DNA from 2 places in the Nonomuraea sp. NPDC001699 genome. Region 2 is predicted to be linked to the other one. Evidence: riboswitches for the same ligand, from Rfam matches in the RefSeq annotation. Region 2 holds a riboswitch; the other holds the start of a gene.
The links. A riboswitch is a leader RNA that binds a small molecule or an ion and turns the genes downstream of it on or off. The one in region 2 is predicted to bind thiamine pyrophosphate.
Positions count from the first base shown of each region.

Region 1: it holds a riboswitch for thiamine pyrophosphate, as region 2 does, so the genes downstream of both, ACWCSU_RS19140 (purine-cytosine permease family protein) here and ACWCSU_RS11990 (FAD-dependent oxidoreductase) in region 2, are expected to answer to the same signal.

Region 1 covers NZ_JBSFGF010000005.1:521,833-526,198, forward strand. Annotated here, with positions in the region: gene ACWCSU_RS19120 (GOLPH3/VPS74 family protein) at 1-100, opposite strand, end outside; gene ACWCSU_RS19125 (TenA family protein) at 123-728, shown strand; gene ACWCSU_RS19130 (Fpg/Nei family DNA glycosylase) at 766-1,644, shown strand; gene ACWCSU_RS19135 (rhodanese-like domain-containing protein) at 1,671-1,994, shown strand; TPP riboswitch at 2,046-2,159, shown strand; gene ACWCSU_RS19140 (purine-cytosine permease family protein) at 2,150-3,505, shown strand; gene ACWCSU_RS19145 (methylated-DNA--[protein]-cysteine S-methyltransferase) at 3,491-4,063, opposite strand; gene ACWCSU_RS19150 (ATP-binding protein) at 4,159-4,366, shown strand, end outside.
Region 2 covers NZ_JBSFGF010000003.1:391,832-396,197, reverse strand. Annotated here, with positions in the region: gene ACWCSU_RS11990 (FAD-dependent oxidoreductase) at 1-1,402, opposite strand, end outside; TPP riboswitch at 1,392-1,508, opposite strand; gene ACWCSU_RS11985 (NAD(P)/FAD-dependent oxidoreductase) at 1,561-2,730, shown strand; gene ACWCSU_RS11980 (Rv2175c family DNA-binding protein) at 2,761-3,135, shown strand; gene thiE (thiamine phosphate synthase) at 3,113-3,766, shown strand; gene ACWCSU_RS11970 (polyprenyl synthetase family protein) at 3,829-4,366, opposite strand, start outside.

The DNA of each region.
Region 1 (4,366 bases), on a different contig from region 2:
CGCCGAGCGCGGGGTCGAGCTGGATGCCCCCGATGAGCTGCCTGCCTTCCTCCTCGCCGTAGGCGAGCAGGAGGAGTTCTTCGGCGATCGTCACGGTCATGCCTCGACACTAACCTCCCAGCATGAGCATCTCGGAAAGACTTCACGCGATCGGACGTCCGCTGCTCCAGGCGCAGCTCGACCATCCCACGGTGGCCGGGATCGGGCGTGGCGACCTGCCGGAGCCGGTCTTCCGGTCCTGGCTGGAGCAGGACTACCTGTACCTGCTCGACTACGTGCGGGTGTTCTCCAGGCTGGCCTGGCAGGCGCCGGACGGGCATCTGGGGGACCTGGTGGATCTGGCGCACGCGACGTACCACGACGAGTTGCGCCTGCATCGGTCGTTGTCGGCGGAGTTCGGGGCCGACCTGGACAACGCGGTGAAGGGGCCGGCGTGTGTGGCGTACACGGCGTTCCTGTTGGAGGCGGCGGGGTCTTATGGGGAGGGGCTGGCCGCGCTTTATCCGTGCATGTGGGGATATTCGAGTCTTGGGAAGATCCTTGCGGAGAACCCGCCGGCCGAGCCGCGTTACCGGGCCTGGGTGGACACGTACGCCGATCCCGGGTTCGCGGCGCTGACCGTACGGATCGGGCAGATGATCGACGAGGCCGACCCCGACCCCGTACGGGCGGAGGCGCTGTTCACCGAGGGCATGGCCCACGAACTCGCCTTCTGGGACGTGCCGTAGTCGCGTGACGGTCCGGCGCGCGCCATACCCTGGTGGCATGCCGGAACTTCCCGAAGTGGAGTCGCTCACCCACTTCCTGCGCGAGCGGGCGGTCGGCCGTTCGATCGCGGGCGTGGACGTCGTCGCCTTCCAGGCGCTCAAGACGTTCGACCCGCCGGTCACCGCGCTCGGCGGGCTCACCGTCACGGGCGTGTCGAGGCACGGCAAGTTCCTCGACCTCGACTGCGACGGCCTGCATCTGATCATCCACCTGGCCCGCGCCGGCTGGCTGCGCTGGCGTGACGACCTGTCCGGCGCGCGGCCGGTGCGGCCGGGCAAGGGGCCGCTGGCCGTACGCGTACGGCTGGCGCCCGACGACGACGGCCTGGCCCCCGGGTTCGAGCTGACCGAGGCCGGCACGCAGAAGCGGCTGGCCGTCTACGTCACCGACAAGCCGGAGGACGTCCCGGGCGTCGCCGCCCTGGGCCCCGACCCGCTCGACGACGCCTTCACCGTCGAGGCGCTCAAGCGCATCGTGGGCGGCAACCGTGCCCAGATCAAGGGCCTGCTGCGCGACCAGAAGGTGATCGCCGGCATCGGCAACGCCTACTCCGACGAGGTGCTGCACGCCGCCAGGATGTCGCCGTTCAAGATCGCGGCGACGCTGACCGACGCGCAGATCGCCGACCTGCACGAGGCCATCGTGACGACGTTGCACGACGCCGTGGAGCGGGCGCACGGGCTGGCGGCCAAGGACCTCAAGGCGGAGAAGAAGTCCGGGCTGCGCGTGCACAACCGGGCGGGCCAGCCGTGCGACGTGTGCGGCGACACGATCCGCGAGGTGTCGTTCGCCGACTCCTCGCTCCAGTACTGCCCGACCTGCCAGACGGGCGGCAGGCCGCTCGCCGACCGGCGGATGTCGCGCCTGCTCAAGTAGGGTCCCGGGCGCGGGATGATGGAAGCATGACCGTTCCAGAGATCGAGGCCACCGCCGTTCCCGACGACGCCTACCTGCTCGACGTCCGCGAACAGGACGAATGGCTGGCCGGCCACGCCCCCGAGGCCGTGCACATCCCCATGTCGCAGATCCAGGGCCGCGTCGAGGAGGTGCCCGCCGACCGCACCGTCTACGTGGTGTGCCGGGTGGGCGGCCGGTCGATGCAGGTCACGGCGTGGCTCAACCAGCTCGGGCGCGACGCCGTCAACGTGGGCGGCGGCATGCAGTCGTGGGAGTTCGCGCGCCGTCCGATGGTCAGCGAGACCGGGCAGCAGCCGTTCGTGGCCTGAATGCCCCACTGTGGCGGTTCCGCCGCCATTGAGGCATGATGAGGGCGCCAACTGCATAGTCGCGGGAGCTCGGGGTGCCGGGCTGAGAGGGCAGCAACACAGCCGCTGCCGACCGCCTGAACCTGTCCGGGTAATGCCGGCGTAGGGAGTGTGCGATGACGCATGTCGTCGACGAAGTTCCGCTGACCCTTGACGGCGCGCCCCCCAAGACCCTCGGCGTCCTCGACCAGGGCGCGCTCTGGGCCAACCTCGGTGTCAGCCTCCTCGGTTTCTCCGGGGCGCTCATCCTGATCGACCCGCTGGGCGGCGCGCCGCTCAGCCTCGTGGCCGCGCTCACGGCCGCCGTGGTCGGCAGCCTCATCGGCACCGCCATGGTGGGCCTGTCGGCCATTCCCGGCACGCAGACCGGGCGGCCGGCGATGGTGCTGCTGCGCGGGCTGTTCGGGGCGAAGATGTCGTACGTCCCGTCCGTGCTGAACATCGTGCAGATGCTCGGCTGGGGGGCCTTCGAGCTCTGGGTGATCGCCAAGGCCGCGAACGCCATCTTCGGGGACGTCCCGTACCAGGTGTGGGTGGTGGTGGCGGGCGTGCTGACCACCGCGCTGGCCGTCTGGCCGCTCGGGTCGATCAGGCTGCTGCGCCGGTACGTGACCGTCGGCGTGATCGTGTCGCTGATCTGGTTCACCGTGTCGTTCCTGGGCGAGGCGCCGACGTACACGGGCGGGTCGTGGACGGCCTTCGCCCCGGCCGTCGACTACGTGATCGCCCTGTCGGTGTCGTGGGTGCCGATGGCCGCCGACTTCGCCAGGCACTCGCGCTCCAGCCGGGCCGCCTTCACCGGCGTCGTCGGCGGCTACACCGTCGCCCAGGTGGCCTGCCTGGCCCTCGGCGTGTACGCGGTGGCCATCGCGGGCGCCCAGGCGGTCCAGGCCGACGGCATGGTCGTGTTCCAGCCGTTCGTCGTGGCGCCGCTGGGCGCGCTGTTCTTCGGCATCCTGGTGCTGCGCGAGACCGACCAGTCCTTCGCCAACGTCTACTCCACCACCGTCTCGCTCCAGAACCTCATGCCGAAGGTCGACCGGCGGGTCGTCTCCACCGCGATCGGCGTGCTCACCACCGCGATCGCCCTGGTCGTGGACGTCACCTCCTACGGCGCGTTCCTCGGCGTGATCGGCGCGGTGTTCGTGCCGATGTTCGCGGTGCTGGCCGTCGACTACTTCGTGCTCGGCGGCGCCGCCCGCTGGAACACCGCCGAGGACGCGCCCTCGCGCTGGCTGATGCTGCTGCCGTGGGCGCTCGGCTTCGCCGCCTACTGGTTCACCACCTCGACGCCCACCGTCGCCGGCTGGGACGACTTCTGGGCGGCCGCCCGCGACGCGGTCGGCTTCACAAGGGAGACGTGGATGAACGGCGCGCTCGGCGGCGCGCTCGTCGCCGCCCTGGTGACCCTGCTGATCGGTGGGCTGACCGGTGGGCTGACCAGGGGCCTGCGCCGGTCAGCGGGCCGTTGAGACGCGGCGCTCGATGTTGAGCAGGTGCTGCTTGGCGGCCACGCCTCCGGCGTAGTCGCCGAGCTCGCCGTCCTCACGGACCACCCGATGGGAGGGCACGATCACGCAGACGGGGTTGGCGCCGACCGCGTTGCCGACCGCGCGCAGCGCGCGCGGCCGTCCGATGCTCGCGCCGATCTCCTCGTACGTCGTGGTCGTGCCGTAGGGGACGGCCATGGTCTTCTGCAGCACGCTACGGGCGAACGGCGTGGCCAGCGCGAGGTCGACCGGCGTGGCGAACGTGCGCAGCCGCCCGGAGAAGTACGCGTCGAGCTCCCGGCGCACCGGGTCGAGACGGCGGGCGTCGGGCCCGATGAACGTGCCGACCTCCTTGGCCACCCGCTCGTACACGACGTTCTCGGACTCGAAACTGCAGGCCGCGATGCCTTTCCCGGTGACCGCCAGGACCAGCCTGCCCACGGCGCCGTCGTAGGTGCCGAACGCGATGTGCGGCGGGCCCTCGCCCTTGTAGGTGTTGGAGGTCACTCTCAGCAGGGCATCGAGGTCGCTGCTCGACATGCCTCTCACCCGTTTCAGCCACCGGAATCTTCGTGAGCGCAGCGTATCGGACGGATCGCCCGTCAGACCCACCACGCCACGTGCACTATGGAGGTGTGGGGGACACATGGGTCGGCAGTGACGAGGAGATCGCTCGCGCTGTGCTCGCCGGTTCCCCCAACGCCGTGGTGGCGCTCGACCGCGACCAGAGCGTGCTGGTCTGGAACGCGGCGGCCGAGCAGCTGTTCGGCTGGACGGCCGCCGAGATGCTGGGGCGCCGGGCGCCGATCGTCCCCGACGAGCTGACCGCCGAGCACAACGCGG
Region 2 (4,366 bases):
CTGCAGACGCCGCTCCTGAGGCCGTTGGCCCCTTGGGGGCTGCCCCTGATGGCGGCGTCACCGTGGTGGGGGTCGCAGGGGACGGTGTCGCCCCGGCAGGTGTCGTGAGGGTTGCTGTGACCAGGGCCGCCGTGAGGGGGGCCAGCAGGACCCCGCCCCGGTGGTGGCCGGTCGCCAGCACCAGCCCGGGAGCCGCGCCCGGCCCGATGATCGGCAGGTTGTCGGGGGTGCCCGGCCGCAGCCCGGCGACCACGTCGGCGACCTCCAGCTCGGTGACGCCCGGCACCAGCTCCCTGGCGTCCCGCAGCAGCTCGTAGAGCCCGCCGGCGGTCACCCGGGTGTCGAACCCCAGCTCCTCCTGCGTGGCCCCGAGCACCAGCTCGCCGTCGCCCCTGGGGACGAGGTAGACGGGGGCGCCGTGCACCATCCCGCGTACGCACCGCCCGAGCAGCGGCTGCGGCGAGCGCAACCGCATGATCTGTCCCTTGATCGGCCGTACCGGCACGCCGGCCAGTTCTCCGCTCCACGCCCCGGCGGCCAGCACCACGCGATCGGCCGCGATCTCCCGCACGGCGGCGCCAGGCTGACCCGGGTCGGGTTCGAGGCGCACACCGATCACGGCACCCGCCGCGGCCCCGGTCATCGCCCCGATCCCAGCGCCGGTCCCAGCACCGATCCCAGCGTCGGTCCCAGTGCCGGTCGTGGTGTCGCCGTCGCGCAGCAGCCCGGTCACCCGCGCCCGCACCAGGGGCACGCCCAGCCGGTCGAGCGCGGCCAGCAGCGCCGCCGTGACGCGGCGCGGGTCGACCCAGGCGTCACCGGGGGCCAGCAGCCCGCCGCGCACCGACGGGGCCAGCATGGGCTCCAGGCGGCGGCACTCGCGCCCGGTCAGCCGCTCCACCCGGAGCCCCAGCTTGTCCATGAACGCCGCCAGGTCGTCGAGCGCCGCGAGGTCGTCGGCCCCGAAGGCGACGTCGAGCGTGCCGTCGGCGCGCAGGTCGAGCCCCCGGCGCGCGGCCTCCATCGACCCCGCCTCCCCGGCCACCCGCCCGAACCCGCCGCCGAATCCCGCGCCGGACCCACTGGCGAGCCCCGCGCCGAAGCCCGAGCCGGTGCCACCGGCGAGCCCTGTGGCGAAGCCTGCGGCAGACCCGTCGTCCAGCCCCGCGTCGGCGGCCAGCTCGGCCGCGAAGGACGGCCACCGGTTCAGCGACGCGGCCCCCAGCCGCAGCAGCGGCTCCTCGGTGTAGGCGACCTCGCTGACGGGGGCGAGCATCCCGGCCGCCGCGTAGGAGGCCCCGCGGCCCGGGGCCGGGTCGACCACCGTGACGGGCGACCCCGCTCGGGCCAGCCGCCAGGCGATCGACAACCCGACGACCCCGCCGCCCACGATCACATTCATCCGCGCTCCCTTCGCCGGCATGATCCGGATCAGGTGTCTTGCGGTCGAAGGCCCGTTCAAGCCTTCCTCTCAGCCCGGTGACGGCCGGACTCCCGCGCGTCTTGCCCTCCCAGCCTACGGCCTCGGTGCGACGCGCCGGCACGGCCCCCGTTATGGTCATGAACGTGAACCATGTCGTAGTGGTGGGAGCGGGCCTGGCCGGGCTGCGGAGCGCCGAGGCGCTGCGCGGGCGCGGCTTCACCGGACGGATCACGCTGATCGGCCAGGAGCGCCATCGGCCCTACGACCGCCCGCCTCTGTCCAAGGCCGTCCTGTCGGGCGCCGCCGACTCCAGCTTCCTGGAGGCCGACCTCGACGCGCTGGAGATCGACTTCTGGCCCGGCGTCACCGCCAAGGCCCTGCGCCAGGGCGTCCTGGAGACGACCGAGGGCGAGCTCGGCTATGACGGCCTGGTGATCGCCACCGGCGCCGAGCCGATCACCGTGCCCGGCGACGGCCCCCAGCACGTCCTGCGCACCCTCGACGACGCCCACGAGCTGCGCGCCGGGCTGGTGGCCGGGGCGCACGTCGCGATCATCGGCGCGGGCTGGATCGGCGCCGAGGTCGCCACCGCCGCCCGCAAGGCCGGTTGCACGGTGACCGTGATCGAGGCCGGCCCCACCCCGCTGGCCAACGCCGTGGGCCCGGAGATCGGCGCCCGCACCCTGCACTGGTACGACGGCATCGACCTGCGCCTGAACACCATGGTCGACGAGGTGGACGAGGGCGGCGTACGGCTGGTGGGCGGCGAGTTCGTCCAGGCCCACGTGGTCGTCACCGGCATCGGCGTGCGGCCCGCCATCGAATGGCTGGCCGGTTCCGACATCGACCTGCACAACGGCGTCGTCACCGACGAGCACCTGCGCACGTCCATGCCGGGTGTGGTCGCGGCCGGCGACTGCGCCGCCTGGTGGTCGCGCCGCTACGGCACCCGGCTCCGCGTCGAGCACTGGGACACCGCGCTCGGCTCGCCTGAGGTCGCCGCCGCGACCCTGCTGGGCGAGGAGGCCGTCTACGATCCGGCGCCCTACTTCTGGTCCGAGCAGTTCGGCCACATGGTCCAGTACATCGGCCACCATCCCTCCGGCGACCGCCTGGTCTACCGGGGCGAGCCCGAGGGCAAGTGGTCGGCCGTCTGGCTGACCTCGGGCGACACCCTCGCCGCGGTGCTCGCCGTCGACCGGCCCCGGGACTACGTGCAGGGCCGTAGGATCATCGAAGGCGGTCACCGCCTCGACACAGAACGCCTGGTAGATCCAGAGGTCCCCCTACGGGATTGTGTTGTTTGAGCAAGGACGGCATGTGGTAGTTGTGGTTTCGTGACGCTTTCTGTTGCACAGATCGACCGGGAGACCGACCAGCTCGTCGACGAGTGGCTCACTCTCCCCGAAGTGGCCTCACGCCTCGACCTTTCGATCGGGCGGGCCAAGCAACTCCTCAAGGACCACAAGCTGCTCGGCGTACGCCGCGGCGGCGGCGGGCCGCAGGTGCCCGCGGTGTTCCTCGACGGGAAGGACGTGATGAAGGGCCTGCCCGGCACACTGACCGTGTTGCTCGACGCCGGCTACGACGACGTGGAGTCGCTGCGCTGGCTCTTCACCCCAGACGAGTCCCTGCCGGGGTCGCCCATCGAGGCGATCAAGGCCGGCCGTCACACGGAGGTCAAGCGGCGTGCCCAGGCCCTCGGTTTCTGAGGCCCGCCTCTATCTCTGCACCGACGGCCGCCGCGACCGCGGCGACCTGGCAGAGTTCCTCGATGCGGTGCTGGCCGGCGGCGTGGACATCATCCAGCTGCGGGAGAAGGGCCTGGAGGCACGCGAAGAACTCGCGCTCCTGGAAGTCTTCCGCGACGCCTGCGACCGGCACGGCAAGCTGCTGGCCGTCAACGACCGGGCGGACATCGCCTACGCCGCCCGGCCCGACGTGCTCCACCTGGGGCAGGACGACCTTCCCGTGACGGTCGCGCGAGAGATACTCGGCGACGACATCGTCATCGGCCGGTCCACCCACTCCATCGCCGAGGCGTCCGCCGCGGCCGTGGAGGAGGGCGTCGACTACTTCTGCTGCGGCCCGATCTGGCCCACGCCGACCAAGCCGGGCCGCCACGCGCCCGGCCCGGCGCTGCTGCGGCACGCCGCGTCGCTGGGGTCGGCCTCGGACCCGGAATCGCCGCGGCCGTGGTTCGGGATCGGCGGCATCGACCTCGCCAACCTCGACGAGGTCATGTCGTACGGCGTGAGCCGCGTGGTGGTCGTACGCGCGATCACCGACGCGGAGGACCCGGGGGCGGCGGCGGCCGAGTTCGCCAAGCGCCTGAGCCCCTGAACCGACCGGGCGCCCGTCCTCGACGGGCGCCCCAGGCCAGGTGCCCGGCCAGAGTGCCGGGGTCAGGTCTTGCGGGACGTCGCGGCGATGGCCAGCTCGGTCAGCGCCGTGCGCGCCTCGGCGGTGACGGGCGCCTCGTCGAGCGCGGTCAGGGCGTCGGCGAGATAGCCGGCGATCAGGTCTTCGCACTCCCGCAGCGCGCCGGTGTCCGTGATGATCTCGCGCAGGGCGGTCACTCCGTCCTCGTCGAGCGCGGGGTCGCCGAGCAGCCTGCGCACCGTCGCGGCCGACTCCGGCGTGGCCGCGGCCAGGGTACGGGCCACCAGCATCGTGCGCTTGCCCTCCCGCAGGTCGTCGCCGGCCGGCTTGCCGGTCTGGGCCGGGTCGCCGAACACGCCGAGGATGTCGTCCCTGAGCTGGAAGGCGATGCCGACGCGGCGGCCGTAGCCGGTGCACAGCTCGTCCATCCACGGCTCCAGGGCGGCGGCGGCGAGCACCAGGCCGAGCCGGAGCGGCTGCTCCACCGAGTACTTGCCGCTCTTGAACAGCGCCACCCGCAGCGCCGACTCGAAGGTGTTCTCGCCGTGGGCCTGCTCCAGC